One region of the Rossellomorea sp. H136 genome, then DNA from elsewhere that is predicted to be linked to it. Evidence: riboswitches for the same ligand, from Rfam matches in the RefSeq annotation. Region 1 holds a riboswitch; each other region holds the start of a gene.
What was found. Region 1 has a riboswitch for S-adenosylmethionine ahead of ACYH0O_RS13515 (YezD family protein). Riboswitches for the same ligand answer to the same signal wherever they lie in the genome.
Positions count from the first base shown of each region.

Region 2: another riboswitch for S-adenosylmethionine. It lies ahead of ACYH0O_RS19205 (methionine ABC transporter ATP-binding protein); the one in region 1 lies ahead of ACYH0O_RS13515 (YezD family protein).
Region 3: another riboswitch for S-adenosylmethionine. It lies ahead of ACYH0O_RS11705 (Fur-regulated basic protein FbpA); the one in region 1 lies ahead of ACYH0O_RS13515 (YezD family protein).

Region 1 is NZ_CM166371.1:2,679,657-2,689,653, forward strand. It holds gene ACYH0O_RS13490 (nitrite/sulfite reductase) at 1-1,534, opposite strand, end outside; gene cysC (adenylyl-sulfate kinase) at 1,546-2,148, opposite strand; gene sat (sulfate adenylyltransferase) at 2,162-3,307, opposite strand; gene ACYH0O_RS13505 (inorganic phosphate transporter) at 3,349-4,410, opposite strand; gene ACYH0O_RS13510 (phosphoadenylyl-sulfate reductase) at 4,429-5,127, opposite strand; gene ACYH0O_RS13515 (YezD family protein) at 5,227-5,382, opposite strand; SAM riboswitch class I at 5,467-5,572, opposite strand; gene ACYH0O_RS13520 (MaoC/PaaZ C-terminal domain-containing protein) at 5,738-6,139, opposite strand; gene ACYH0O_RS13525 (MaoC family dehydratase N-terminal domain-containing protein) at 6,136-6,585, opposite strand; gene fabG (3-oxoacyl-ACP reductase FabG) at 6,607-7,365, opposite strand; gene ACYH0O_RS13535 (acyl-CoA dehydrogenase family protein) at 7,387-8,562, opposite strand; gene ACYH0O_RS13540 (quinone oxidoreductase family protein) at 8,608-9,582, opposite strand; gene ACYH0O_RS13545 (enoyl-CoA hydratase/isomerase family protein) at 9,594-9,997, opposite strand, start outside.
Region 2 is NZ_CM166371.1:3,743,270-3,753,266, forward strand. It holds gene rbsK (ribokinase) at 1-704, opposite strand, end outside; gene ACYH0O_RS19175 (LacI family DNA-binding transcriptional regulator) at 711-1,691, opposite strand; gene ACYH0O_RS19180 (DUF6143 family protein) at 2,011-2,523, shown strand; gene ACYH0O_RS19185 (beta-propeller fold lactonase family protein) at 2,640-3,611, opposite strand; gene ACYH0O_RS19190 (M20 family metallopeptidase) at 3,954-5,150, opposite strand; gene ACYH0O_RS19195 (MetQ/NlpA family ABC transporter substrate-binding protein) at 5,163-5,999, opposite strand; gene ACYH0O_RS19200 (methionine ABC transporter permease) at 6,011-6,673, opposite strand; gene ACYH0O_RS19205 (methionine ABC transporter ATP-binding protein) at 6,663-7,688, opposite strand; SAM riboswitch class I at 7,808-7,912, opposite strand; gene ACYH0O_RS19210 (glycerol-3-phosphate responsive antiterminator) at 8,239-8,808, shown strand; gene ACYH0O_RS19215 (GNAT family N-acetyltransferase) at 8,896-9,363, shown strand; gene ACYH0O_RS19220 (MgtC/SapB family protein) at 9,467-9,988, opposite strand.
Region 3 is NZ_CM166371.1:2,341,874-2,351,870, reverse strand. It holds gene ACYH0O_RS11745 (hypothetical protein) at 1-111, shown strand, start outside; gene ACYH0O_RS11740 (PIG-L deacetylase family protein) at 204-860, shown strand; gene ACYH0O_RS11735 (glycosyltransferase family 4 protein) at 857-2,191, shown strand; gene ACYH0O_RS11730 (carboxylate--amine ligase) at 2,191-3,369, shown strand; gene ACYH0O_RS11725 (phosphotransferase) at 3,372-4,433, shown strand; gene ACYH0O_RS11720 (glycosyltransferase family 4 protein) at 4,463-5,734, shown strand; gene ACYH0O_RS11715 (NAD-dependent epimerase/dehydratase family protein) at 5,783-6,709, shown strand; gene ACYH0O_RS11710 (protoporphyrinogen oxidase) at 6,812-8,209, opposite strand; SAM riboswitch class I at 8,446-8,553, shown strand; gene ACYH0O_RS11705 (Fur-regulated basic protein FbpA) at 8,662-8,877, shown strand; gene spoIIP (stage II sporulation protein P) at 9,038-9,997, opposite strand, start outside.

The DNA of each region.
Region 1 (9,997 bases):
CTTCTCCCGGTTCTTTTGTTTGCTTAAAATGAAGGAGGAGTTGCTTTACCACTCCTGTCAAATTGCCAGCCTCCACTTTCCCTTTTAACTTTTCATTCAGTTTTCCACCGTCTTGAAGTGTTCCTCCGACATATATTTCAAATGCTTCTATCATCTTCTTATCTTTCGTTCTCATTTTAATTCCTTGAAGCCCGATATCCGCGATTTGTCGTTGACCGCATGAATTCGGGCATCCGACCATGTGGATTCTGACAGGGACATCCAATGAAAGTTCCTGATCTAATTGATTCGCGATTTGTCTCATCCGTTCCTTCGTTTCCACTAAAGCTAGATTACAATATTCGATCCCTGTGCATGATACAGAATACCCGATAAAGGAAAGGGGACTTGTTGAAATGCGATCAAAGATTTTCTCAGAAAGCAAAGCCTCAACGTGTTCATCTGGTATGTTGGGAATGATGAGATTTTGAGAATTACAGTTTCTCAGTTCTCCATTCCCATATTTCTTGGAAATCCTCGCAAGTTCATATACTTCATCAGAATTTAAGCGTCCAACCGGTACATTCAGCCCCACATAATTGAGTCCTTCCTGTTTCTGTGGATGTACTCCGTAGAAATATCCCGCATTCCACCCTTCCACGGCATCAACTCCCGCAGGTAAAAGCTCAACATACTGTAATAGCGTTTCCTTGAATTTCTCTGGACCCCAATCGGCCATTAAGAATTTCAAACGGGCCAAATGTCTTTTTTCCCGATAACCGAAGTCGCGAAAAATCGTGGTGACCGCTATCGCAACTTCCTTCACTTGGTTAGGAAGGATGAATACATCCAACTCTTGGGCGAGGAATGGTCTTGCGGACAATCCTCCACCAATCTTCAGATGGAAGCCGGCTTCTTCTTTACCGTCTATCAGCTTTTTTGCCGGAACAAAGGAAACACAATTGATTTCAGCATTCGACGCATTATTGATATTTGCGGAGATTGCTACTTTATATTTCCGCGGTAAATTTGAGAAATCTTCGTTGTGCTGAAAGAAATCATATACTTCTTTCACAATGCTCCTTGTATCGAAAAGTTCATCAGGATCGATTCCTGCCAGGGGGTTCCCGACGATATTACGTGTGATATCACCGCATGCACCGGCTGAAGACAATCCAACCTTCTCCAGACGTTTAAAGATGTCGGGAATCTGTTCAATCTTCAACCAGTGAAATTGGATCGCCTGGCGGGTGGTGATGTCATAGACGTCTCTACCATACTCTTTACAAATGGCAGCAAGTTCCCGTGACTGTTCATAGGTCAAGATGCCCGACGGGACGTTCACTCTCATCATGAAATAGCCGTCTTCCTTTGGTCTTTGTAAATACAAACCTGCCCATTTAAACTTATCCCACTCTTCTTTCGGAATCGAAGAGAAGCCATTTTCCGCATAGTACGGAATATCTTCAAAGATAGACAACCCGTCTTTCTCCAGTTTCCATTTTTCCGTTTTGTTTAATTTCTCATTTGACTCCCAAGATTTTGAATATGCCATGATTTCTCCCCCTATATAAGCTGTTTTTGATTCAATACAGTTAGTAAGTACTCCACGCATTCTTCAATTGAATGTTTCTCTGTATCCAGTACCACTTCCGGTTTTTCAGGTGCCTCATAAGGAGCACTGATTCCTGTGAAATGAGTGATTTCCTCTTTACGGGCTTTTTTGTACAATCCTTTTGGATCACGTTTTTCACATTCTTCTAACGAACAATGCACATATACTTCGATAAATTCATCAGTCTCCACTAAATTTCGTACGAGAGCACGGTCTTCCCTGTAAGGTGAAATAAAGGCCGTCAGCACAATTTGTCCGCTATCGATGAAAAGTTTGGACACCTCACCGATTCTCCGGATATTCTCCTTACGATCTTCTTCCTTGAATCCCAAATCATGATTTAAACCATGACGGACATTATCTCCGTCCAAAACATAGACTTGTTTCCCTTGTTGGAAAAGAGAGTGAGACAATGCATTGGCGACACTCGATTTCCCTGAAGCGGATAAACCCGTGAACCATAAAATAAAGCTTTGATGTCCATTTTTTTTTCGTCTCTCCTGTTTCGTTATTGCGGTTTCATGCCATACGATGTTTTCTGTTTTTTCATTCAACCCCGTACCCTCCTTAAGTCGTTTGTCCAGCTTCTTGTTTTAGACCTCTAATTAACACTTCGATCACTTCAGGGCGACTGAACGTTGAAGGGGGAACTTCCCCGTTGCGGAGCATCCCTCTCACTTTTGTCCCTGACAAAATAACGTGATCGTTCTTATCATGAGGACATGTTTTCGTAGTCGCCATCCCTTCGCACCTCTCACAGTAAAAACTATGCTCGAAGCGGAGAGGGGTAATCCCTATCTCACTTTCACTGAACTGATCAAATATTTTCTGCGCATCATAGGTACCATAATAATCGCCAACACCTGCATGATCTCTCCCGACGATAAAATGCGTGCATCCATAATTTTTTCGTACCAGTGCATGGAAGATGGCTTCCCTTGGACCCGCGTACCTCATGGCAGCAGGGAAGACTCCTAAAAACACACGATCTTTAGGGTAATAGTTCTGTAACAGAACTTCATAACTCTCCATTCTGATGCCCGCTGAGATATCATCCGCCTTTGTTTCTCCTACCAACGGATTTAAGAAGAGTGCATCAACGGTCTCCAATGCCGTTTTCTGAATATACTCATGGGCCCTGTGAACAGGATTTCTCGTTTGAAATCCGACAATCGTTTTCCATCCCTTTTCCTTAAAAAACTTTCTTGTTTCATTTGGGTCAAATGTATACTCGGTGAAAGGTTTGGAAAGACGTTTAATAAGACTGATTTTCCCACCTACGTACACATCTCCCCGTTGGAATAATTTCTTGACACCTGGATGATCAGCGTCGGTGGTTCCGTATACGAGAAGGGCTTCTTTCTGTTTATCTGGTTCATAAATATCCTCCACCTCAATGAGTCCATAGGTTTCTCCCTTATAAACAAGGCGACTCTTTAAGCCTTTCTTTACGTCTCTTGCTTTTTCTTTTCCAATGGGGAGGGTAATCGGAATACTCCACACATTGCCATTTCGCAATCGTAATGTTTCCACCACATGTTGATAATCAACTTCGGTCAAGAATCCATTTATAGGGCTGTAAGCACCTATTCCAATGAGTTCCAAATCACTTAATGCGGTTTCGTCTAAAGTGATCTCATTGAGAATATCCTCATAGGGTTCTTCTGGTAAATATGATTGAACAAGCTTTCCTCCGTGGGGCTGTAAACTCATCATTTATCCTCCTTAACATATTGTTTTAATCGGAATTAAGATTAAATTCCGCCTCCGTCTTCGTGAACGGATCGCCTTTCTTCATTGATCACACGCATAAGGGATAATGCTCCCACAGTAGCGATAATGACGCATATTGGAACCACGATCGAATACAGATCGCTATCAATCACGAGCTTTACTAAAAAATATGAAATACTGAGTGAAATAAGGGGAGAGACCACCCATATTTTGACGATTTTTTTGACAATTTTCTTTTGCAGCATATGTTTGCCGTTCTTCGCCATCCCGAGGCCTATGATAGAGGACGAAGTAACCTGAGTCAGCGGGATCGGTAATCCATACAGTGAGCTCACAATCACCAGGATCGCTCCCGTAAAGGATATGAGAATTCCTTCGGCTTTTGAATATTGTGTAATTTTTTTCCCGTTTGTTTCCACTACTTTTTTCCCCAGTAAGACAGCTCCGAGGGCAACGAACAATCCACCCAGCCAAATCCCACGGGAGGGAGACAGTAAACCCGCACCCACTAATGGACCGACGGCGTTGGCTACATTATTCATCCCTGCCGAAAAGGCTTCAAAGAACCCGGCGATAATCAAAAGGTACGCAAGCCATTTTTTTTCAAAATGGAAACCGCGCTTTTCAAGCTTTACTAAACCTATACCGAATACCCACGTAACTCCGAAGGCAATGACCGGGACAATCACCCAGAATGACATGATCGTTAAGAGTGACTTCACATAAAGAACTTGATATGCGACTCCGACTCCTACAACCGCTCCGACCGTTACTTCACTTGTAGACAGCGGGATCCCGATCACATTCGCCAGAAACAAGGAAATGGTGGCGGATAACAATATGATGACCACGATTTTGATGGAGAGTACATGCTGAGGGATAATCCCTGAACTTATGGTTTTAACTACTTCTCCTCCACCTAATACCGCCCCGCTCAGGACACCGGCTGCGCAGATCCATAATGCAACCCTGATGTTCTTTATGGCTCCTGCACCATACGCAACACCCATCGATGCTGCCGCTCCACTGGCACCAATGTTCATAGCGAAAAACAAACTTATGATCAGGGCGATTACTTCAATCAAAGAATGTCACCCCTTTTAATGAAGACCGCATTCGGTTTTCCCTTTTCCTTTCCATCTTCCTGAGCGGAGATCATTGATGTCTATGGCTGGAGTTGTACAATGGAAGCATCCGATACTTGGATACCCCTGATCATGAAGAGGATTATAGGATAGGTTATGTTTATGGACATACCTCCAAATCTCCTTCCAAGTCCAGTGAATCAAAGGACAAATCTTAACCGATTGAAACTTGTCATCCTTATTGATGAATTCAACCTGACTCCTTGTCGGTGATTGCTCCCTTCTTAATCCTGAAATCCAGGCATTTCCTTTGGATAAGGTTTCTTTTAAAGGGTCGAGCTTTCGAATTTGACAGCATTGGTTCGGATTTCTCTCCCACAACCTATCTCCATATGTTTCTGCTTGCTCTTGGAGCGTTAATTCAGGCTTTTTCATATAAATGGTGATACCAGGATACTTCTCCTTCACCTTTTCAATCGTTTCGTAGGTTTGCTTGAAATGAACACCTGTATCAAGAAATACTATGGTTGCTTCCGGTTGTACTTTGGTTAAGAGGTCGATTAATACGATCCCTTCTATCCCAAAACTACATGCATATACGACACTCTCACCATAATGATCATACGTCCACTCAAGTACGTTTACAGCTCCTTTATATACCGGATCAATTTCAAATTGGACAGATGGTTTTTTCCAAGTTTGATAGGTTAACATGATACACCCCTTTCCCGCTCATCCAAACAAAAAGAGGCGATAACAAGATATAGGGATTTCCCTTATCTGTGTTATGCGCCTCTAGTTTGTCTAGTCAGCTTATTTAATTCGCACTTTCTCGTTTTTCTCCAATTGAATGACTTTACCGTCCTGAACCACAATGGTAATTGATCCAAAACTCATCGTCTTCAACATCGAAGTGATCTTCTCGACTACTACATCATACTGTGCCTCTTGATTATTTTCTTTAGTCACTTGATTCCCCCAATTTTCATCTTATCCAGAAAATCATGAATGAAAAAACAACCTTCCATTTTGGAAGGTTGTTCAGGTAAGGATACCTTATCTTCCAAAATGACTTCACATTTTGCTGGAATTAGCACCTTACATAACGTAGGTTGCTGGGCTTCGCGGGGCCAGATCCCTCCACCACTCTGGATAAGAGTTATTAATTTTAATATTCTAAATAATACCACATTCTTCAGGGAAGTCAACCCGAGTTTTTCTATCGGATTTAAGTCTTTTGACTTATTTTTTCTTTCAGAACATTAATTCTCTTTATTTCTATTCGCTTTATGAAAGCTATAGGACACAATTTTCACATGAATGCTCAAAATAATTGAAACATCAATTTACCCTCGATCACTTTCTTCTGGTCCTGATTGACGGCAAAGACTTTAAAATGTAAGAGATCATCCTGTTTTTCTGATACTTCTGCAATCAATGTAATAACATCGTCCAAAAAAACCATCCCTTTAAAGCGGACGGTGTAATCTTTGATAAATCCTTCTTCATAATGATCACTAAAAAGCCTGGTGACATTGCCCATTGTCCACATACCATGAGCAATGATTCCTGGAAGACCCAGTTTATGGGCTTCCTCATCGATCGTATGAATGGGGTTATAATCCCCAGATGCTCCTGCATATTTGATTAAGTCGATTCTCGAGACTGGAGCTAATTCGACAATGGGAATCGTTTCACCTATATTAATGGATGATAGTATAGTCATTTTCCCAACCTCTCTCTGACCGTTTCAGTGATAATGACAATCGCCTCGGAGGTGAAAATCCTATTCCCTCCTGAGTCTTCACCGATATCTTCGATTACAAGAAAGCCAAGTGTTCCACCCGATCCTTTCCGCTCATAGTAATCTTTTATCTCCGTATAACACTGAATACGTTCCCCGACCTTCAGTGGTCTTTCATATTGAAAAGATTGTTCCCCATGAATTAACCCGACATTCGGTAAATGAAAACCTTCAATTGTTCCATAGTCGAACACTCGTGGAAAAGTAGGGGGGGCAATATTCCCCCTGTATCTGGACCTTTTTCCTACTTCTTCATCCACATAAATGGGATGTGGATCACCGATGGCTTCGGCAAACTTATGAACCGCTCCTTTTTCTACACAATTTTCTACGGAAGTCGAGCGTTTACCGATATAAGATTGAAACATATCCTTCACCTCTTTCTCCCATTAGGCTTTCGGCCCTCCAGCTACGTAGAGGATTTGTCCATTAACGAATGACGATCTTTCATCCGCAAAAAACGCCACTGCATTCGCTATATCTTCCGGTTGCCCGCTTCTTCCGACAGGAATTCCTTGAAGACTTGCTTCCACCAGTTCTTCAAAGGTAATTCCGATTCGCATAGCCGTTTCTCTAGTCATTTCCGTTTCGATGAATCCGGGGGCTACTGCATTTGTCGTAATACCAAGAGGACCTAGCTCTATAGCCAAAGTTTTCGTTAAGCCTTGAAGACCAGCTTTAGCCGTAGCGTAATTTGCCTGTCCCCGGTTACCGAGTGCCGAGGTAGAAGAGATATTAATCATCCGGCCATACCTGTTCTTCACCATATAACCTTGCGCTGCTTTCGCTACGTTAAATGATCCTTTCAAATGCACATCCATGACCGTTTGCCAATCTGTATCAGTCATTTTAAACAACAGGTTATCTCTGATGACTCCTGCATTGTTGACAACAATGTCAACGGCCCCGAAAGTTTCAAAGACTTCGTTGACGGCCTCTTCTACTTCTTTGAATTCTACTACATTCGCAATTCTTGTATATATTTCATACTCTCTCAATTCCTCACTGACTTCCAAGAGTGCCTCTTCATTCACGTCAATGATGGCAACCTTTGCCCCTTCTCCTGCAAAGAGCTTGGCAATCGCTTTACCGATCCCCCGGCTCCCGCCTGTTACTAAAGCTACTTTCCCTCTGAATCTTTCACCCATTTACATTACCTCCTTATCCCTTTAAACAAATTGGCCCACTTTCACATGCCCTTTTAATAGATTCCGAGAAATGATCAGTTTTTGAATTTCATCAGTTCCATCATAAATACGCCACAATCTTGCTTCACGATACCAGCGTTCAATCGGAAGTTCTCTTGTGTAGCCCATCCCTCCGTGAATTTGAAGGACCCGATCCACTACCCGATTTCCCATGTTCGATCCGTACAGTTTGGCAATCGATGCAACATGGCGATTATCTTCTCCTTGATCCAGCGTGAATGCTGCATTTAACACAAGCCATCTGGCAGCTTCAATTTCCACGGCAGAATCAGCAATCTGCCATTGAATCGCCTGTCGATCCGCGATTGGCTTTCCAAATGTCTCTCTTTCTTTGGAATAATCAATCGCCATTTGCAGTAAACGTTCTGCTGCGCCTACCGCTTGTGCACCAACAATCCAGCGTGCGAACCCGATCCATTCCAGCCCCAGATTGTAACCACCATCGATTTCACCGAGAATATTTTCTTCAGGTACCCGCACGTCATCAAAAAACAGACTGGCCGGTCCCCATTCCCCCATGGTATGAATGTATTCGGATGTCCAACCCATACTTCGATCGGCTATAAAACAGGTTACTCCTTCCCGACCCGTTCTCCGATGCTTTTCCTTATCGGTCACCGCCATGACCATGACAAAGTCTGCTTCATTTCCGCCAGTAATAAACGTTTTTTCACCATTTAACACCCACTCATTTCCATCCTTCACTGCGGTCATCCGAATGTTTTGAGTATCGGATCCAGCTCCCGGTTCCGTCATGGCAAAGCAGGACTTTTTCTCTCCGTTTATCGTGGGGATCAAATAGTTCTTTTTCTGTTCTTCGTTGGCATAGTATAGGATGTTATCTGCATAACCACCGAAACTGAAAGGCACAAAGGTTTTAGAGATTTCCATATAAACAATGGCCATCATCATTTGCCCGAGTTCCGCTCCGCCATACTCTTCTGGTGTATTGATCCCCCAGAACCCTGCTTCCTTTGCTTTTAACTGCAGCTCGCTCCTTTTTTCCGGGGAAAGACTTGGTTTTCCTTCCCGTTCATTTCTTAGCACTTCATTTTCTAAAGGTATTAGTTCTTTCTCAACAAATTTACGGATGGTTTTTTGGATCATCCTTTGTTCATCTGATAACCGTAAGTTCATCCCGGTTCCCCCCTATAAAATGGATCGTATACTAACTGGTTAGTATTATGGCTTCAGGATTACCTTTCCTACCGTTTTTCTTGCTTGCATGAGTGTATGAACCTTAGCTGCATCTTCTAAAGGAAATACATGTCCAACCGTTACTTTCAATTCCCCGGACGCTACATAATGAAAGATTTCATGAAGGGTTTTCTGGGTCAGTTCAGCATCTCTCATGAGAGGAGGTAGGAAGAACCCGATAACAGACTGATTCTTTGCCATCAAAGAAGAAGGATAAAATCTGCTCTGCTCTCCGCTTGCTACTCCGTAAATCACCATTCTTCCGAAATAGTCGAGACATTTTAACGTTTTATAGAAAACATCACCGCCGGCCATTTCCAATGCCAGGTTTACACCCTTTCCATTTGTGGCTTCCAGAACTTCTGATTCCCAGCCCTCTTGAGTGTAGTTGACTAACACATTCGCTCCCATATCCTCAGCCAGACGTAATTTTTCTTCTGTGCTGGCCGTAGCGATGATCTTACCTGCACCAAATCGTTTTGCCAGTTGGACGGCAAGCAGGCCTACTCCACCAGCCGCTGCATGAATGAGGACGGTTTCTCCCTGCTGCAACCTTCCCAAGGTTTTTAATATGTGATAGGCACTTAATCCTTGAACAGGGATCGCGGCCGCTTCCTTGAAACCCAATCCATATGGGAGGGGGATCAATGAACGCTCATCTGTCAGGGCAAATTCTGCATAACCTCCGGAATCCATCATGGCTACAACCCGGTCTCCTTTTCTTACTCTCTTCACATCTTCTCCCACTTCAGTGACGATTCCCGCCACTTCAGAACCCGGGATATATGGGAGTGGAGTTTTTACCACATATTGCCCTTCCCGTCTTGCTGTATCAGCATAATTGACTGCAGATGCATGAACATCAATAAGGACTTCTCTACCCCGAGGCGTCGGAACATTTATGTCCACATTTTCTAATACATTTGGGCTTCCAAACTCCCTGAACTGAATGGCTTTCATCCTAATCCCTCCTATTTTCCAGAAAACGATGGTCTTCTTTTGTTTTTAAATGCTGAAACTCCCTCACCATGATCTTCAGTTGTAATCATCAAGGTTTGTGTGATTCGTTCTTGTTCAAGTATCTCATCCAAAGATGAGGTGAATGAACGATCAATCATTTTCTTCATCATTCCATAAGCTTTACTTGGCCCTAAGGCTAACTCTCTAGCCCAATCAGTTGTTTCCTCATCAAGTCGTTCAAAAGGGACAATACGGTTTACCACACCTAAGTTATACATTCTTCCCGCTGTCACAGGTTCTCCTGAAAAGAAGAATTCTTTCGCTAAATGTGGACCGATTATGCGTGGAAGAAAATACGAACCTCCGCCATCGGAAATAAGACCTACTTTAGAGAAGCTTAAAGCGAATTGACTAT
Region 2 (9,997 bases), 1.1 Mb from region 1:
TCCACTTTGAAGGAAGGAACCAGGATTTCCTCTGTTCCATTATGGCAGCGGACTCCGGCTGCTCCTTCGGTGATGATAACCTTGTTAGGATATTGTTTCAGCGCTTCTGACGGCTTCATTCCGTTGAAGAGTACATCTGCTTCATGTTCATTTGGTGTCAGGTAGCTGGATCCATCGATGACTTTTTGTGAAATCTTTCGTGCTGGAGCCGGGTTAAGTAGAAGTGGTACTTCAATGTTGTTGCACAGGTCTGCCACGTATTCAACCGTTTCCTCCGGGATTTCCTGCTGAATCATGATGAGATCGCATGTTTTAAGGAAATCGGCTGTTTTCTGTACGTACTCAGGAGTCACAAGATCATTTGCCCCTTTTACGACGACAATGCTGTTGTCCCCTTCAGCGAGGATGATATGAGCGGTTCCGGATTTCGCATCTGTAACCGGTTCCACATAGTCGGTATAAACACCATTACGCTTAAAGTTTTCTAAAATCTCTTGGCCGTACGGATCATCCCCTACGCATCCGATCATGTATACGTCAGCCCCAAGCCTTGCTGCTGCAACGGCCTGGTTGGCTCCTTTCCCGCCGGGTACCGTGTCAAAGTTGTCACCCAGTACCGTTTCCCCTGCACCGGGGCGTTTTGCTGATGTCACCACCAGATCCATGGATGAACTGCCGATCACGGCAATCTTCGCTTTTTTCATCTTCCTTCATCCCTCTCTTGTTGTGTTTCGTTCGATTAGTTCAACCGGAAGCTGAACACATGTATCGATGTCTTTTTCTTTTTTTATCAGTTTAATCAGAAGTGCCGCGGCCTGCCTGCCCATTTCGTAAGCAGGCTGCCTGATCGTGGAAAGCGCCGGATAGGAAAGGCTGCTCTGGGGGATGTCATCGTAGCCGATGATTTGTACGTCTTCAGGTATCTTTTTCCCGAGCCTCAATGCCTCATGGAGAATGGCGATCCCGACGATATCATTGCTCGCGATGACCCCATCCGTATCAGGATAGGTGGCGAACAGTTCCTCCGCCCAGCCTTTTGCGTCTTCAAAGGAGAACGAGGTCGTGGACATCACCGTAAAATCAACGTCTGTCCCGCTTAAGTACTCGACGGCTCCCCGGAATCGGTCCTGTGCCGGCTTGACGTGTGCCGGCCCCTTCATGACGGTGATCCGCTTCGCCCCTTTTTCAACTAAGGTCTTTGCCGCCAAGCGTCCCCCTTTGCGTCCGTCAGCATAAACAGCCGGATAGTTGTCCGTCGTCCGGTCAAGGAGGACGAGTGGGAGATTCAATTCACTATAAAGCTGATCATGCTCCACATGATTCGTCGCAGAAATCATGCCGACGACATTGTTCTGAACGAAGGTCTGGATATAATCCAGCTCCTTTTGAATGTTCTCGTCGCTGTTCCCAAGCAGGAGCCTGAACCCAGCCTCACTCACTTCATCCTCTACCCCTCTCGCCAGCTGCGGGAAGTACGGATTCGTGATATCCGGAAGCAGTAGTCCGATCAGCCTTGACTCCCTTTTAAAAAGAGAGCGTGCCACCTCGTTCGGACTGTAATTCAGCTTAGAGATCGCCTCCATCACTTTCTTCCTCGTTTCGACTCCTACATAGCCGTTATCATTGAGCACCCGGGAGACCGTCGCCACCGACACCCCCGCTTCACTCGCCACATCCTTGATTGTTACCACGTACGTCACTTCCTGTTCGTTTAGTTGGTTTTGTGTAACCGGTTACACATACAATAACATATGTTTGTAAACGTTTGCAATATTTATATTAAAACTCATTATCACCTTTCCCCTCAATCTTCTAAAAAAACAATAAAGAAAAATGAAAATAAAGCATCAACATCTTCCATATTATATGAAACCTTTGCTTTATCCAACTTCTCCTTCCGATTCTATCTATAGCTTAGATTCCTCTAAACTTTAACTTGGTCTAAAAGCATAATACCTATTCAAAAGTATATATATTTTAAAAGTAGACTTATAAGGAGGTAAACTTTACATGGAAATAAAGCCAAAAGTAGACATTATAAACCCCGCCTATCAAAGTACCAAAGGAAGGTTGTTTGCTGGCACTTCCGGGGTATTAAAAACAAGTGCTAGTAGAAATGCATGGGCTCAGCTTGTAAATCCGTTACACTCTAATGTGAATTTATATGTCTCTTTTTTTGCTTTGACAAACTTTTCGACTAAACTAGTGACGGCAGATTTCGTTGTGAATGCTGACCCTCCTGGAACCCCAACTCTATCATCAGACGTGAGTGTTCTGAAACTGGCCTCCAAGCATAGACCTGTGGGACAAATCCTCTTCAACCCTAGTGTTTCAGGCTCATTTTCAGGAGGAAAGGTAGTCGGTACCAGAGCGCTAAGCCCCCAAAGAACAGAGCCGGGTTTTAGAGTGGATGGTCGACTAATTATAGAGCCAGGAACGAACGCAATGTTCTTCTTATACAGTCGCTCCCTTGCTGCATCACAAATAGAGTTCGAATGGTTCGAGAGTGAAGCAATCTTTTGATTATTGGAAAAATACCTTCGACAAGTGTATTTGATAGTTAATTATTTTGTCATGGGTAGAGATCATATCAACCTCATTTTCAATAATAAATGAAAAAATCAACTACCATTGATTTTTTATAGTTGTCCTTCATGTTTTCCTTGAAAAGGAAAACATGAAGGAGAAATAGCACAATCGCTTGTTTGCTTTCCTGTAGTAATTGTAGTTATAACCATATTCCTTCTAATACAAATAACTGAGACTGTCCCTGCATTAAAGTTAGTGATATAAGCCTTTTTCCCATTGGGGGTAATACAAACATCCGTTGGACCGTCTCCAACATCAATAGTTGCAATAATTGAATCTTCCATTGCATTCACTACTGTTACATTATCACTACTAATATTAGTGATATAAACCTTCTTCCCATCTGGTGTAACAGCTACACCATTCGGTCTAATACCTGCATTTATTGTATTCGTTACTACATTTTCCTTAAGGTCAATAACAGAAACTGTACTAGGCTCACCTCTCCCACGATTGGCCACGTATAGCTTTTTTCCATTCGGAGTGATCGCAGGGTCTCGAGGGAATTCCCCATTCGTAATAGGAATCCTGTCTATCACTGATTCTTTTTTTGTATCTATTACTGCAACAAAGTTACTTATTGTTACAGCAACATAAGCCTTTCTTCCATTTGGACTAAATGCCACATCAAATGGGTTATTTCCTACTTCAATATGTTTCACTGTTTGCTTGCAGACATCAATGATTGAGACTGTTGTACCACCGAAATTCGCTACATACACTTTTCTACCATCAGGAGTCGCAGCTATGCCAACCGGCCCCTCACCAACAGGTATTTCATTCCCCACTTTATGACTAGAAAGATCTATAACTGAAACAGAGTTATTATTCGTATTGGACACATATGCATGTTTAACTAGAGGGGAGATCGTAATCCCATCTGGTTGATCTTTTACTAGAATAGTATCTGTAACTTTATCATTTTTGGTATCAATCATTGAAATAGTATCATCTCCAAAGTTAGTTACGTAAGCGAAAAGCTTTTCCTTACGTAAGAAGTGCTTCTTCCTGTTCATTTTCATTGTATCCCTCCTTAAAATACCACCCCTAGTAACTAGTATATGATTAGTGAAAATGTTTGTGATTTTAAGAGAGAGGATTATTTTTTTAGTGGCCAAACCTATGGTATTTCCTTCCGGTTCGGCCCCTTCTGAACCGCATGCCCCCAGTATCGAGAGTGCGAAAAAAAATTTCCTGCTATCATAGTTTTCTCATGTCATTCTCCTTACTTTGGTTTCTCCGTACAATCTCTCATTTACTCAATATCCTTCTAGTATTTTCGTTAGACATTGGAACATTCTCCATTAAGCGCCGCATATCTTTCACACAAAAAAGACAGCCCTGATTTGGCTGTCTTTTCATCTTTATTTACTTGAACCGAACTCTTTCCATATTTCCTCTAAAAGCTGCTTATCCGTCAGCAGTTCATACCCCGTCAGCGCAAGTGCCTTTGCCCCGATCACAAGGGCACGGTCACCCTCGGTGGATTTGGCCGCTTCCCTGAATTCGTTCGTGTGGACGACGAGGGATTCGGGGCCGACTTTGATGTAGGGGTGGATGGTCGGGACCACCCGGCTGACGTTTCCGGCATCGGAAGATCCGAGTCCCTTTCGTTCCGTATCGTCGAAGTGTTCCCCTAGTGACTCGATGGACTGCTGGAATACTTTATCGAAACGACGGTTGAGCTGAAAGTGATCGACTTCATTTTGGATCTTGATGACATTCAGTTCCGTCCCCGTGGCAAGTGCCGATCCCTCAGCGATCGCTTTCACTTTCTTGGTGACTTCATTGCATGCTTCCCTGGTTGCAGCGCGTATATAGAAGCGGGCTTTTGCATAGTCAGGGACGATATTGGGTGCATCCCCACCGTGGGTGATGATGCCGTGGATCCGTACATCATCGGTCACGTGCTGGCGAAGGGCGTTAATGCCGTTGAATAGCTGGATCACACCGTCGAGGGCATTGATGCCGTCTTCAGGGGAAGCAGCCGCATGAGCAGACCTTCCTTTAAATTCGAAATCAAGCGGGTCCACCGCAAGGGTTTTCCCTGTCTGCGTTGTCCTGTTGAACGGATGAACCATCATGCATGCATCCACTCCTTCGAACAAGCCTGCCTTTACAAAACTGCCCTTCGCACTTCCGTTCGGACCGCCTTCCTCGGCAGGAGTCCCGAACACCACCACTTCCCCTCCTGTTTCATCGAGTACGGACGACAGGGCGATGGCCGCCCCGCAGCTTGCCGTCCCGATGATATTGTGACCGCAGGCGTGACCGAGTCCAGGCAGTGCGTCATATTCAGCCAGGTAGCCGATGACCGGCCCTTCTTTCCCTGAAAGTTTGCGTGCCACAAAGGAAGTCTCATGTCCCGCCACTCCCCTTTCAATGGAGAACCCATTGGCTGCAAGGAGGGTGGTCAAGGTCTCTGAAGCAAAGAACTCTTCGTTTCCGATTTCAGGATTGTCGTGGATCTGATGGCTGGTCGACACGAGTTTCACAGCCAGTTGATCCACTGCCGAGAGGATGTTGTTTTTACGATCGGCAATCGCTGCTGGTTGACTCATCTCTTTTCGCTCCTAATGCAATTCACTGACCGGCACGAATGTCGGGATCAGGGAATCTTTGTATGTTTTCTTGATATGTTCCGCTACGTCATCTTCCTGATAGAGCTCCACAATCTTTTTATAGGTCTTATTGTCTTTATCTTTTTCCTGCGCCGCAATGATATTGATGAACGGCTTGGATTCCGCCCCTTCGATATAGATGCTGTCATCAACCGGTACGAACCCTGCTTCAACAGCCACACCATTATTGATGATCGATGCCGCAACATCCGGCAGTACCCTCGGCGTCTGGGCAGCGACGACCGGTGTGAATTCAAGGTTTTTCGGGTTTTCTTTTATGGCTTCCAGACCTTGTGACTGATCAAATCCTTCTTTCAGTTCGATCAAACCTGCTTCCTCCAGTAGAAGAAGGGCACGGCCAAGGTTCGTCGCCTCTTGAGGAACGGCTACTTTACTGCCTTTCGGTAAGTCTTCTACCGATTTATATTTTTCCGAATAGATTCCCATCGGCGCGATGATCGTCGTGCCGATCGGTACAAGGTCCAGATTATGTTCTTCAACGAAAGAATCAAAATACGAGATCGTCTGGAAGGCGTTCAGGTCGATATCCCCATCGGCCAGCGCCTGGTTCGGTCTCACGTAATCGGCAAACTCCACAATCTCGATTTCAATCCCTTCCTTCGCTGCTTTCTCCTTCATATACTCCCAAATCGGCACCCCAGATCCATTCACTCCGACCTTAACGACTTCTTCTTCACCTGAGCCGGATGCACTGTTTCCCGAGCAGCCGCTCAAGATAAGGGTGAATAATAGAATGGCGATACTTGCCAGGCTGATTGATTTTTTCATATTCCTCTCTCCTAACGTCTCCTAATGATTTTTGATAATGTGTTCCCTGCTGTCTGTAGTCCCTGCACCATCACGATTAAAATGATGACAGTCACGATCATGACGGATGTTTCAAATCGCTGATATCCGTAAGCAATGGCCAGATCCCCGAGGCCACCGCCACCGACTGCCCCGGCCATGGCCGATGCACCGACAAGGCCGATGGTCGCGATCGTGATATTCAGGACCAATGTACTCAATGCTTCCGGAATGAGGATCCCAAAAATGATCTGCCACGGCCCGGCCCCCATGGACTCCGCCGCTTCAATGACACCCGGTTCCACTTCAAGGAGCGAGCTCTCTACCAGTCTTGCAATATACGGTGCCGCAAATACGACAAGCGGCACGACCGCTGCCGCCGTTCCGATCGATGTGCCTACTACCAATCTTGTAAAGGGGATGATGGCCACCATCAAGATGATGAACGGGATCGAACGAAACACGTTGATGATGCTGCTCAATACGGAAAAGACGACTTTATTTTCAAGTAAGTGCCCCTTCCGCGTGACCACGACGATGATGCCGAGGGGAAGCCCAATCAACGTTGCAAACAGGAGGGAGAATGACACCATCGCAACGGTATCCCATGTCGCTTCTATAATTCTTGGCCAGAATAATTCCCAGTTAACTTGCACGCTTCTCCACCTCGCTTACGAATAATCTGTTCTTCCAATAATCCAGGATCTCTTCCGTTTCTTTCTTGCTGCCAATGATCTGTACGATGAGATTCCCGAACGGCTTGCCCTGGAGTTCCGTAATCTGGCCGAATAATACATTGATATGGGCATTGAATTTCTTTGCCGTTTCGGAAAGGATCGGCGTACCCGTCGAATCACCCTTGAAAATGAGGCGGCAGATGCGCCCTTCTTTGCTGTCATTCAATTTGTCGAGAACCGATGCCGGCAGCTGATCATTCATGACACTCTTCACAAAATTTTTCGTCGTCGGGGTCTGCGGGTTGGAAAAGATATCAAAGACGCTTCCCTCTTCAACGATTTCTCCATTTTCCATGACAGCGACCTTATCACAGATTTCCCGGATGACCCCCATTTCGTGGGTGATCATCACAATCGTAATACCATACTCAGCATTGATTCTCTTTAATAAGTTCAAAATCGATTCCGTCGTCTGAGGATCAAGTGCGGATGTTGCTTCATCGCAGAGCAGAATCGAAGGCGATGTCGCCAGGGCTCTTGCTATCCCCACCCTTTGCTTCTGCCCTCCTGACAGTTGATCCGGATAATGCTTCGCTTTATCTTCAAGTCCGACAAACGCGAGCAACTCCCTTACTCTCTCGCTGATTTTTTCTTTTGGCCATTTTGCAAGTTTCAGAGGATAAGCGATATTCCCTGCCACCGTCCGGGATTGAAATAGATTAAAATGCTGAAAAATCATCCCGATGCGGTGCCGCTCTTTCCTCAGATCGATTGCCGACTGATCTTTCAGGCTGCGCCCCTCTATGAAAATATCACCCGACGATGGTTTCTCTAAAAAATTGAGACAGCGTACAAGCGTGCTTTTTCCCGCTCCGCTGAATCCGATCACACCATAAATCTCTCCCCTCTTCACTTCGAAGGAAACATTCTTCAAAGCGGTGAATGGGCCATCCTTTGTCTCAAATACTTTCGTAACATTCTGAACTCTGATCATACAGGACTTGCTCCTTTCGCTATGTATTCTTCTTGAAGCCTGTGTTTGAAGGACATGGCTGAAAATAAAAAGTGCCCCCCTTCATAAGAAGAGAGGCACAAATATGTATATGTCCACTCTTCTCATCTTTCAAGTCATATGACTTGATGGAATTGGCACGGTATTCATAAGAACCCGTTGCCGAGGTATCGCAGGGCCAGTCCCTCCACCTCTCTGGATAAGAAGATATCGCTTTATTAAGTTAAATTATTTATGATGCGTTTAAGCATTAGGGTTATGGTAAAGGATTTAAATTGGTTTGTCAATCCTGTTTTTGAATTAATTGTATTACGGAGGACTAATCAAATTGGGCACTATAACTAGTCTTCAATTAGTTGTTGAATATTTTACGCTTTTCAAGTAAATCGCTAAGATTCTTCATTCATACTTTACTTCATCGTGAACATTAGTAGTTTACAAGAAAGCCAAGGTTACACCTCTCAACCCCCAAAACAATTATGCTATACTAAAAGAAAAAACAATATTCAGACTATTCAAAGGGGCAAAATACATGAAACCAAACATAATCGACATCGTCCAATCCCAAGTCATCGCTTCCATAAAGGAAGAAAAAGACTTGGAAAAGGCCATACAGTCAAACGCCAACATCGTGTTCATCCTTACCGGCAGTTTGATTACGATGGACGGGTATCTGAAAAAACTGAAGGAAGCCGGTAAAACCACGTTTATTCATATTGATTTCATCGATGGACTGTCCAATACGAAGAGTGCCATTAAATACATAGCAGAAATTTGGAAGCCGGCTGGCATCATTACAACCAGGAGCAACCTGATCAAATATGCAAAAGAAGAAGGCTTAATGACGATCCAGCGCCTTTTTCTTATCGACCGCAATGCCCTTGTCAAAGGAATTGATATCGCACAGAACTGCAAGCCGGATGCCCTTGAAGTCCTTCCTGGTCTTATGCCGTCCGTCATTGATAAACTGACAACAATGACTGCGCTGCCCATCATCGCTGGTGGCCTGATCGGTAATAAGCAGGATATTCTGAATGGACTAAGAGCCGGTGCCCTCGCCATTTCTTCCGGGGATCCGAAACTCTGGAATCTGGATTTTTAACCAAAAAGGGCTCAACCTCTGGGAGAATTCGGTATATTATCGAAGCAAGGTTAGTTGAAAATCTGAGTAAAATAAATGAGGTGTTGTATGTCAGATATTAGTATTAAATTAATAAGTGCAGACAATTGGCGAGAAGCACTTGAACTTTCCGTCCACGATGAACAACTGAAATTCGTTGCATCTATTCATCCTCCCGTCGCTATTGCTCTTGCTAAAGCGTATATAAGACCAGGTGGAAAAATGGTAGAGCCATATGGCATTTACAATCAAAATAAGATGGTAGGCTATTTCAATCTGCATTATACACCAGGCAGTAAAGATGACTACTGGTTGTTTCATTTTTTCATAGATAAAAGATTTCAAAGAACCGGATTGGGCTCAAAAACGTTAAAAGAAGTAATCAAACATATTAAAACCACCAATCATTCTTGTAATCGTTTGAATTTAACGGTTCATCCCGAAAATGAAGCAGGGAGATTATTTTATTTGAAATTTGGTTTTTCAGAAGAAAATATAATGACCTTTGATGAACCCACTTTTTCCATTTTGATATAACATTAAGAAAAGGCACACGAATTCACTTGGAAATCCGTGTGCCTTTTCCTTGGTGATTTTAAATTTCGTAACTGAACTGCATACACTGGAGTTGAGCTCACTTTCACGTTCCCACCTTTTTTTCTGCATCGTCTGTCTTTCTTTTTTTCCTGATCCACGGGAGGCGCACTGACGTGATATCCCTCTCTTCAAAGATATTACCTATCTTGGTAATGATGAAGGTTACCAGTGTTGCGAAGATGACTATAGAATAAAATCCAGCTCCAATGCCGATTCCGATTCCCCCAACGTAAAAAATCATCGCAGCTGAAGTCAGGCCTTTTACCCGCAACCCATCTTTCAGGATCACTCCTGCACCGAGGAATCCGAGTCCCGATACGATTTGCGCTGCCAGACGAAACGGGTCCATTACTTTTCCGCTGTCCGGTAGACTGAGCATCTCCGCACCTTCGATCGAGACGATTGTAATCAATGTACATGCCACCGATACATACGTATATGTTTTTAAACCAGCGGGCTTATTTTTCGATGTCCTGTCCCATCCAATGATGAATCCTAATACAGCACTGACCAAAATCCGGAAATAGATATCATGCTGCCAGAAGAATCCCGATACCTCATTCATGTAATGCGT
Region 3 (9,997 bases), 340 kb from region 1:
TTCTTAACAGCCGGACCTGATTTCTTCATATGGATTGATGGTGATGGATATGTCCGGTTACAAATTATCAGCGGTGGAATTAGTATTGGTCAAACGAAAAAAAATAAATAAGAAACAGACATTAGCCCTGTGCTAGTGTCTGTTTCGACAATATAGAAGGATACATATAGTAATGTAATAGAGATTAAAATGGGGTGAAGGGAATGAAAGAAACTGTATTGGTCATAGCAGCACATCCAGATGATGAACTACTTGGGACAGCTGGTACGCTAAAGAGGTTAGTGGATCAAGGGAATAGAGTCGTCTCGATCATTACAGCAAACGGAAGAAAGGAAGAGGCCCATCACATTCAACAGCTTGCCCGGAAAGCAAACAAAGAGATTGGGATTAAAGAAGTTATTTTTCTGGAGCATCCGAATCTGGAATTAGAAATGATGCCTCTACATCTATTTACTAAGGAAATTGAAAAATTAATTGATATCTATCAGCCTACTAAGATTTTTACCCATCATTACGGCGATTTGAATATCGATCACCAAATTACGTTTCAAGCCGTATTAACAGCAGTTCGTCCTCTACCAAATAGACATCCGATTGAATTGATTACATTTGAAACGGTATCCTCAAGCGAATGGAATATTCAGACAAACGATAAGCAATTTAAACCGAATTATTATGTAGACATTTCATCGGTGATTTTTCAAAAAATTGCTTCCTTAAAACATTACGAAGTGGAAATGCGGGAGTTTCCACATCCACGTTCCTATGAGGGAGTAAAACATTTAGCAAGTGTCCGAGGCATGACGGTTGGGGTACCTTATGCTGAAGCATTTGAAGTTATAAGGAGGGTCTGGAAATGAAAGAACTATTTTTTCCTTATCCTTATCTTGTTTCTGCACTCGATAAATATTATGGAGTTAAGTCAAAACCCATAACGGCAAAAATAAAGGATAAGGGTAAAGATTCTAAACGAAAAAAAGAACGCAAAAAGAAATCAAAGACTAAAAAGATGAAAAGTAAATCTGGCAGTAAGAAATTATCCATTCTGATAGCGACTTTTTGGGACTATCCTCATACGGGTGGTCTTTCCAATTACATTACCACTCTACGAGAGGGCTTGAGGTCTTTAGGTCACAAAGTGGATGTCATTGCTCCGAATCAGTTTTCACAAGTGAATGTAGAAAAGCTGCGTGAGGTGATCGTTCCTGAATTAAAGACTTTCTTTGAGCAACGATACGGATCATACACAAGCAAAATTATACAAAGTAGTCGTTTGCTCTACATCTATGAACAGATGATGAAATCTGTAAAACTGGAAAAATACGATATACTTCATGCTCAGGATTTATTCACAGCCAATATATTAGGGAGATTCAATGAAGATTTAGGTAAACCTCTTCTTTTCACCCCACATGGCATGTTCACCTTTAGCAGGGTCAAATTTAACCGAATTGAAAAAGGGTCAGTAGAAGAAGTGTATTATAAAGAGATTGAGAAAAAAGCGATTGAATACGCGACTCATATGGTCATTTTAAGTGACTCTTTCCGTGATCCATTAAGTTCACTTGGAGCGAAATCTGTAAATCAAACAACCGTTAATACAGGGATTGATTTTAAAACCATTGATCGCGGTAAAACGAGTGGGAAAATTGTGATTTCATGCATCGCAAGACTTGGACCTAGAAAGGGACATTCGGACTTATTTAATGCCCTTTCTCGAATGAATGGAACCGGTAACCAGGTTGAAGTGCAAATTGTCGGGGATGGGGAAATGCGTGAAGCGCTTGAAGCTCAAGTCAAATCGTTAAGACTATCAAACGTTCGATTCTTAGGTAAGCGCGATGATGTCCCTGCCATACTAAGCAAAACAGATATATTTGTTCTTCCAACCGTCAATGACAACCTTCCCATTTCCATTATTGAAGCCATGCATAGCGGTGCAGCGATCCTGACAACTAATTGCGGTGGTATTACGGAAATCGTTCATCATAATGAAACCGGAATCATTGTTGAGCCAGGCAATGTCAGCCAGTTAGCAACTCAACTCAAACACTTGATCGGAAATGAAGCATTGAGAAAGAAACTGGGCGGCAATGCGTATCAATATGCCAAAAATCATCTCACTCGGGAAGCCATGGTTAACAAGATTGAAGGGGTTTACCAAAATCTAATAGTTTCGGGGGATGAATAATGTTGTCATCACATCCAGCTGTTGTCCTTGATTTAAGCGCTAATGGAGTTGGCATCATTCATGCCCTTTCCCGAAAAGGCATTGATGTATATGCATTTGATACAGAAGGTCCCTATTCAAAGGGAAAATCAAGACTTGCAACATGTGGGGTATGTCCAAGCCCCTTAAACCAAGAAGCAGAGCTGCTGTCTTTTTTAAAAGGAATAGCGATGAATCTTGATAAGAAGCCTGTGCTCTACGCAGGTGCAGATGATTATGTTGTCTTCATCTCAAAATATAGGAACGAATTATCCGAGTACTACCTGTTTTTATATCCTGATCACTCTTTAATTATGGATTTATTAGATAAAAAGAAGACCTATGAATTAGCATTGGAATATAATGTCCCAACAGCCAAAACCTTTTTTGTGGAAAATTTAGAGCAACTTGATGAAGCGATTACTCAATTAGAATTCCCATGTATTTTAAAGCCTGTGTTCGGACATGAATTCAGAAAACATGTAAATAAGAAAGCCATTCATATTCAAGACGCCATCCAATTAAAGAGAATCTATCCTATTTATCGCAAGTTCGGTGAGCTTATTATTCAGGAAATCATTCCCGGAGACAACCAATGCTTCTATAAAGTGGCCACATTTTTCGATGAGGATATGGAATTACTTGCCCTTTTCACTCTCCAAAAAAACCACCAATTTCCTGCAGAATTCGGAACGGGAGCACATATCGTGAGCAAACGAATACCTGATCTGGTTGATGTGGGTGTTCCGCTATTGAAAGAGTTGGGACTAAAAGGAGTAAGTATGATCGAATATAAAAAAGATCCACGGGATGGGCAATATAAGCTCATTGAAATCAATCCCAGGTTCTGGCTGACCCATAGTTTAACCGGTCACTCAGGAGTTGATTTCGCCCTTCAATATTACCTGTATCTTACAGGTCAATGCCCATCTCCAAAACTGCAGCAAATTGACGGGGTTCAATGGATTTACCTTGTACGTTACTTCCTTACCTTCCTTGAAAAAAGAAAAAATGGGGAAATGAGCTTAAAAGACTTCTTTTATGGGCTCAGAGGAAAAAAGGTATTCGCTCTTCTTGCCTCTGATGACCCTATGCCATTTATCAGGAGTACCATATCTCACCTGCGGAATGCGTGGAAAAGAAAACGAAGGAGTGATTGAATATGTATACACCACAAGAACTGAATTCTATGCTTCATAAACACCGAATAGAAGAAAAACTCTCTACGTCCCTTGGGAATAAAGTGACTATCCAGGCTACATCAATTCAAAACCTTAAATCAACAAAAAGAAGCAGCATTTATAAGCTTCAGCTACAAACACACACAGACACCTTCCCTATCATTTTTAAAATCTACCATTCTACCAAATACAAAAATGAAGTCGAGATTAATGTCTACAGTCATGCTTACCCATTTTTAAAAGAATTTCTTCCTGAAATCTACTTAATCGAGAAACATGGAAGTGATACATGGGTGTTCATGGAGTTCGTTCGGCAAATTCGTGGACAGCTGACCTTTACACCCAAGCATTTTGATTATATTATCCCAACCCTTGCTAAACTTCACGCCAACACGTACGAAGAAAATTTCATGAAAGAAAAAAACACTTTTCAAAATTGGTTTCCCATTTACAACTCGGTAAAAATGAAAAGCGACCGGGAAAAATTCATATCAAATACAATGACTTTTCTAGACAATGCCAAGAAGGATAAACAATTGAAGGACATCATCAAACCACATTATAAATCACTAAAAAACTTATACAGTAAAGGTCCTGACTTCTTTCCGGAACTATTGGCAAGCGGCTCCTCCATTACTCATGGAGATCTCCATATGCAGAATATCTGTTCTAAAGATGTCAGCAAAAATGAACCATGGGCGATTCAATTCATCGATTGGGAATCAGCCAAATATTCCCCAACATGGTTTGACATGATTGTCCTGGTAGAAATTTTACTAGGTTTTCGGAAGGATTGGCAAAGCAATGCAGAAGAAATTCGTACTCATGCGGTCGACGTATACACCAATGAAATGAAGAAATATGGAATCGAGTTTAAAACCAAACCCATTCAATTATACAAAATGGCGTACCTTCAACGAACCCTCGAAAAAGGATTACACACTCAGCTGAGACGTATCTTTGACAACCGTGGAGGTGAGCTTCTTCCCTACCATTTAGAAAAAATATCAACCTGGGGAAGTGAACTGGGAATCTATAAATAGATACGAAAGGATGAGAAAACTTGAGTCGAATGCCCCCTTTCAACATTCACCCCTCTCTTCTTGCCATCATGGATCAGTATTATGATGTGGAAAGAGACTTTAAGGAGTCTCTCACTCTCCAACCATTCGGTCAGAAGACAAAAGGCTGTGATTCATCAAAGCCGATGAAAATCTTATACGTTACATTCTTTCAATACCCTCATACAGGTGGTTTGTCTCATTACATCACTTCTATAAAAAACGGATTTGAAGAGCTTGGCCATAGTGTAGATGTACTAGCGCCTAACCACATGACTTCAGAACAGCTTGAAGAATGGATTCCCCAAGCTGCCTCTGCAGCCCGTAAGTTTATGAATAGATGCTACGGAAAAGTTAATGAAAAAATCGTCAAAAATCTTAGTTTCCTTCATGTATTTGAACTCTTTCTCAAAGGAAAAAATCTCCAGCAATATGACATCATACACGCTCAAGACCTATTTGCCATCTTCATCTTGGGACATTTGAACCGAACCTACCAAAAACCTTTACTCTTTACGCCACACGGATTCTTTACGAAAAGTCGCTTGAAATTCAATAAAATGCAGAAAGATTCCATCGAAGAAGCTTACTTTACTGAACTTGAGAAAGTAGGCATTAAAGCAAGTACTGAAATCGTTATGATTTCAGATTCCTTTCGACCTAACTTAATGGATTTCGGTGCAAAAGATGAAAGGATGGTCACCGTTCATACGGGCATCGATTTCAAATCACTTCCTCATGAAAATCATGAAAACATTATCCTGACGTGTGTCTCCCGACTGTCCCCACGCAAAGGTCATGAATTTCTCTTGGAAGCATTGTCCAAGATTCGTGAATACCTGACTAATGTAGAAGTATGGATTGTCGGAGATGGTGTCATGAAGGAAAAACTGATTGAACAAGCGAAAGAACTCAAGCTAAATAACGTGATCTTTTTTGGGAAACGACACGATATACCCCATATTCTTTCGATGTCGGACATCTATGTATTAGCAACTGTGAATGACAACTTTCCCCTATCCGTCATGGAAGCAATGTTTTCCAGGCAAGCGGTCATCTCCACCACATGTGGCGGTATCCCGGAAATGGTTCAACATGAAGAAACAGGCATTCTTTGTGAACCTGGTAACGTCGAACAGCTGGCACATGCGATAAAGCGTTTCATAACAAATAAGGAAGAACGTCATAGGTTTGCTAACGCTGCTGAATCTTATGCTCGTCAACACTTAACCAGCCAGGTTATGACTAGAAAAATTGAACAGATCTATCAAACATATTTATGAAGAAAGGAGACTCATCATGAGGGAGAATGAACTGATCCACGATTATACATGAAGATTTTAGTTACAGGCGGTGCCGGATTTATCGGCTCACAACTCATAGATTTACTGCTCGCTGAAGGCCACACCCCAATTATTCTAGACAACTTCTCTAATGGCAGGGAGGAAAACGTGCCAAGTGGAGTCAAAATATATAGAAAAAATCTATTATCCGATGAAATTGAAAGAATTTTCAAAAAAGAAAAACCCGACATCGTTATGCACCTCGCTGCCCAAGTGAGCGTAGCTAAATCACTGGAAAATCCTGCAGAAGATGCGGCAGTCAATGTATTAGGAACCGTAAAGTTGTTGGAGTACAGCACCAGATACGGTGTAAAAAAATTCATCTTCTCCTCTTCCAGTGCAGTATATGGTTATACAAATGAGGTGATTCATGAAGGGAGTTCTACAAGTCCGATTTCCTTCTACGGTACCTCAAAATTAGTATCAGAAACCTATATCAAACTATTTAATAAGCTCTATGATCTTCCGTACACTATTTTGCGCTACGCCAATGTGTACGGACCGAGGCAAAGATGCGATGGTGAAGGCGGAGTTATAAGCATTTTTATTGAGCAACTATTAAACAATGAAACACCAATCATTTTTGGGGATGGAAGCCAGACTCGGGACTTTGTTTACGTAGAGGACGTAGCCCGGGCAAACCTTCTTGCCATCACAAACGCTGACGACCAAGTCATCAATATCGGCACCAACACGCAAACAACAGTCAACCTACTCTACACCTTACTTTCAAACCAACTCCACTCTTCGCAACAGCCAAACTACGAAGCGAAACGGGAAGGAGACATTTTACACAGTTACCTCTCAAATTCGAAAGCTCTACACCATCTAAATTGGGAACCTCAATATGATCTGAACTCAGGTTTAGAGAATACCATTGAATATTTCAAAAAGAAAATGGAGAATGACGAATGATTTAATAACTCGTGCAAACACAAAGGAAAAGAGCTTGGAAAATTCCAAACTCTTTTTCTTTATTCTTTATCTCTCCTTTTCTAAAAAATGAAGTAAAAGTAATCAAACTTTCTCCTTTAAATCATCTATAATCCATTCTGCGGTCTTCTTCCCGTTTTGAATACACGCGCCAATGCCCACTCCAAAGTATGAAGCACCTGCCAGCTTCACACGTGGAAGTTCGGTTGCAAGATTTTTATTTAACCATTGCACGGACTGACTGTGCTCAAGATGATAGTTTGGCATTAGGTCTTTCCAGTTCGTTACTTCCACAGAAACCGGATCTCCGTCTATGCCGACACTTTTTCTGATATCTTCAAGTGCTGTCCTCACAAGTTCTGCCTCGCTATACTCTTTCAACTCATTGTAATGAGGGTTTGTACTTTTATAAAAAAGTCTCAATAAAAGGTTTTGATTATTGGACGTATGCTTCCACTTCCGACTCGTCCACGTGCATGCATCACATTTCACATCTCTGCCATTTGATACGATAAAGCCTGTACCATCTGCAGGAAGTTCCTCATCTGGAATGTTAAATCCAAGGTAAATCGAAATAAGTGATGAGTTTTTCAATTTGTTAAAATCAGGTTCAAGTTTTTCATGAGTCAGAATCTTCTGGGTTACGTCATGAGGTGTTGCAAATACCACATAATCCGCTTGAATTCTACCACGGCCATTAAGAGTCAGCTCATATTTATCTCCATTCTTGTGTAGCTTAGTTGTTTCTACCCCCTTTAAAATTGTCCCACTGAAACATTTTTCTTCTAAACGTTCAATGAGGGTTGATAAACCATTTTTAAACGAGATGAATTTTTTATTGGATGCCCCCTGGAATTTTTGCTTATTTGCAGATAAACCTTTAATGATACTGCCGTAATCATTTTTATATTCAAGTAAGTATGGGAGTGTCGAAGCCATTGTGAGCTTATGCAAATTTCCAGAGTATACCCCTGATAGTACTGGAGCTACCTGCTTCTCAACAAGTTCCTTACCCAGGAATGCTTCTAGAAATTCACCGATGGAACTTTCTTTTGTAAATCGCGTGTTTTCCGTTTCAAAGTCTTTAAGAGCGTCAATCTTCCCTTCCTCTGACACCAGAGTGCTATTTTTAAGAGACTCAACGGACATGGGAATTCCGAAAATCGTGTCTTGGGGAATCTTGTGTAATTCGCCATTTGTGTATATGTATGATGTGCCTGTTTCATTATAGACGAGTTCCTCTTGAAGTTGAAGTTCCTCAACTAAAGACAGAACCCCTTCATTTCGAACTACGATGGAATCTGCTCCTGCTTCCATAATGAATTCGCCTTCTCTTATGGTTCTAATTTTGCCGCCGAGCTGCCGATCTCGCTCGATTAGGATTAACTCGATATCTATTTCTCGTTCCATGGACATTTTTTGAAGATGGTACAGAGCTGTTAATCCCGTAATTCCTCCACCTACGACAACCACTGTCTTCATACGTTTCACTCCAATAATTGCGTTTATGTATACAGATTATCATGTTTTTTGTTGATAAGAAAAAGATTCTGTGTCTGAAATGGTAAAAAATATAGGAATGAAGGTTAGTTCCACATTTATATTCCAGGTTTCAATCCCCCCTTCTATCCTATAATCTTTATCGAACACTTAATTCCCAGTTGACAACTATGAATACTTATATATATAATATAAGAAATCCATGACAACTATATAACCACTTATCCAGAGAGGTATAGGGACTGGCCCGATGATGCCTCAGCAACAGATTCTACATCATAGAACACTGTGCTAATTCCACAAGCATTTCGCTTGGAAGATGAGTTGAAGTTTGATACATAAAGCCTTCTTCTTATCTACTACTAGGAAGAGGGCTCTTTTTAATAAATGAGCCACTTCCTTTATTCGTATACTAATAAGAGGAGTGATCAAAAATGGGGGAAATCCTTCAGGAAGCAATTCATAATCGAAGAAATGAGTTAATAAACAAGTTAATTGTCCACAACATTTTCAAAAAAGGAGACAAACAATTATTCGAATTGACGCTGCAAGAACTTGAGGACGAATACAAATATCTTCAAAAGGAATGCCATCCACATAGCGATGTTGGGTCCATTCATTGGAGAAATTGTGGGAAATTAAGCAGTTAAAAAAGCAGCGATCCAAGGAAGTGGATTGCTGCTTCCTTATTTTATTTGGGGTTTCGTTGGAGGAAGAAAACTAGTTCATATTGTGGCCGTTACGGGAACCTCTCTCCTCGGGAACAAAAAAAAGACGTCCACCACACGGCATACGTCTTATCTCTGTCACTTATTGTGCATTCACCTCTACAGCATCCTTCTGGTGATACTCTGCAAAGATCTCTGCAAAAGCTTCTGTAGAGTTATACAATTCCACTAAATTGTTTTCCACTCCACCAAACTCAAGCAACATGGCTCTCTCGGTTAGGTCCTGATTGTAGACCCCGTTACCTTCAGCTTTTGTTTTGATGAAGACTCCCCGGCTGATGCCAGGATATTTTCCTTCCAGTTTAGCATTCAAATCCTTTGCGATCTTAAGGTTCTTTTCAAAGTTTTTGTTTTCTTTCCCTACGATAAAAAACAAGCGTGCGTAGTTTTTACCGTTAATGGTTTTGGTAGTGATGTTTCGTGGCTGTGAATCCCGATGGATATCAATCAGGTATGTTAAGTCATCGTTTTGGGCGATGGCTTCTTGTACTAGCCCCCTTGATAACTGATAGGATTCAAAATATGTCCATGACTTGTCTTTGAGTGCTTTGTTTACATCTGTCTTATCCTGAACCGCTCCAATACCCCGTGCTTCAAGCTCTTGTTTTAATTTGGATCCGACAGCAATGACGTTCACCTTTTCGTTAGTACTCGCTGGATCTTTCGAATCGTTATTCTTAATCAGCGGGCTAAACGCTTCCCAACTGTGTGAATGATAGATGTAGACAGATTTTTCATCAATCTCTTGAACTCCGTCTCCCGAGTTATTGTTTGCCTGATCGATTTGACTCTGATCGATTTCCTGATCTTTCAACTGATCTTCTGTAGGAGCCGGTGATTCATTTGGGAGGTTCGTAATGTCTGTCCCTTTCCCCGCAACGGCTATGTGAGTATGATAATTTTCGATTCCTGGGATTTCCCGTCCAAATAAACTTCGTGGATCAAGAAGTGAAACATTCGTGACGCTTTCCAACCAATCAAAATCACTGTTTAATTCCGCCTCGTTTGTAACTCGCAATCCTGTCATTTCCTGTGACAACAA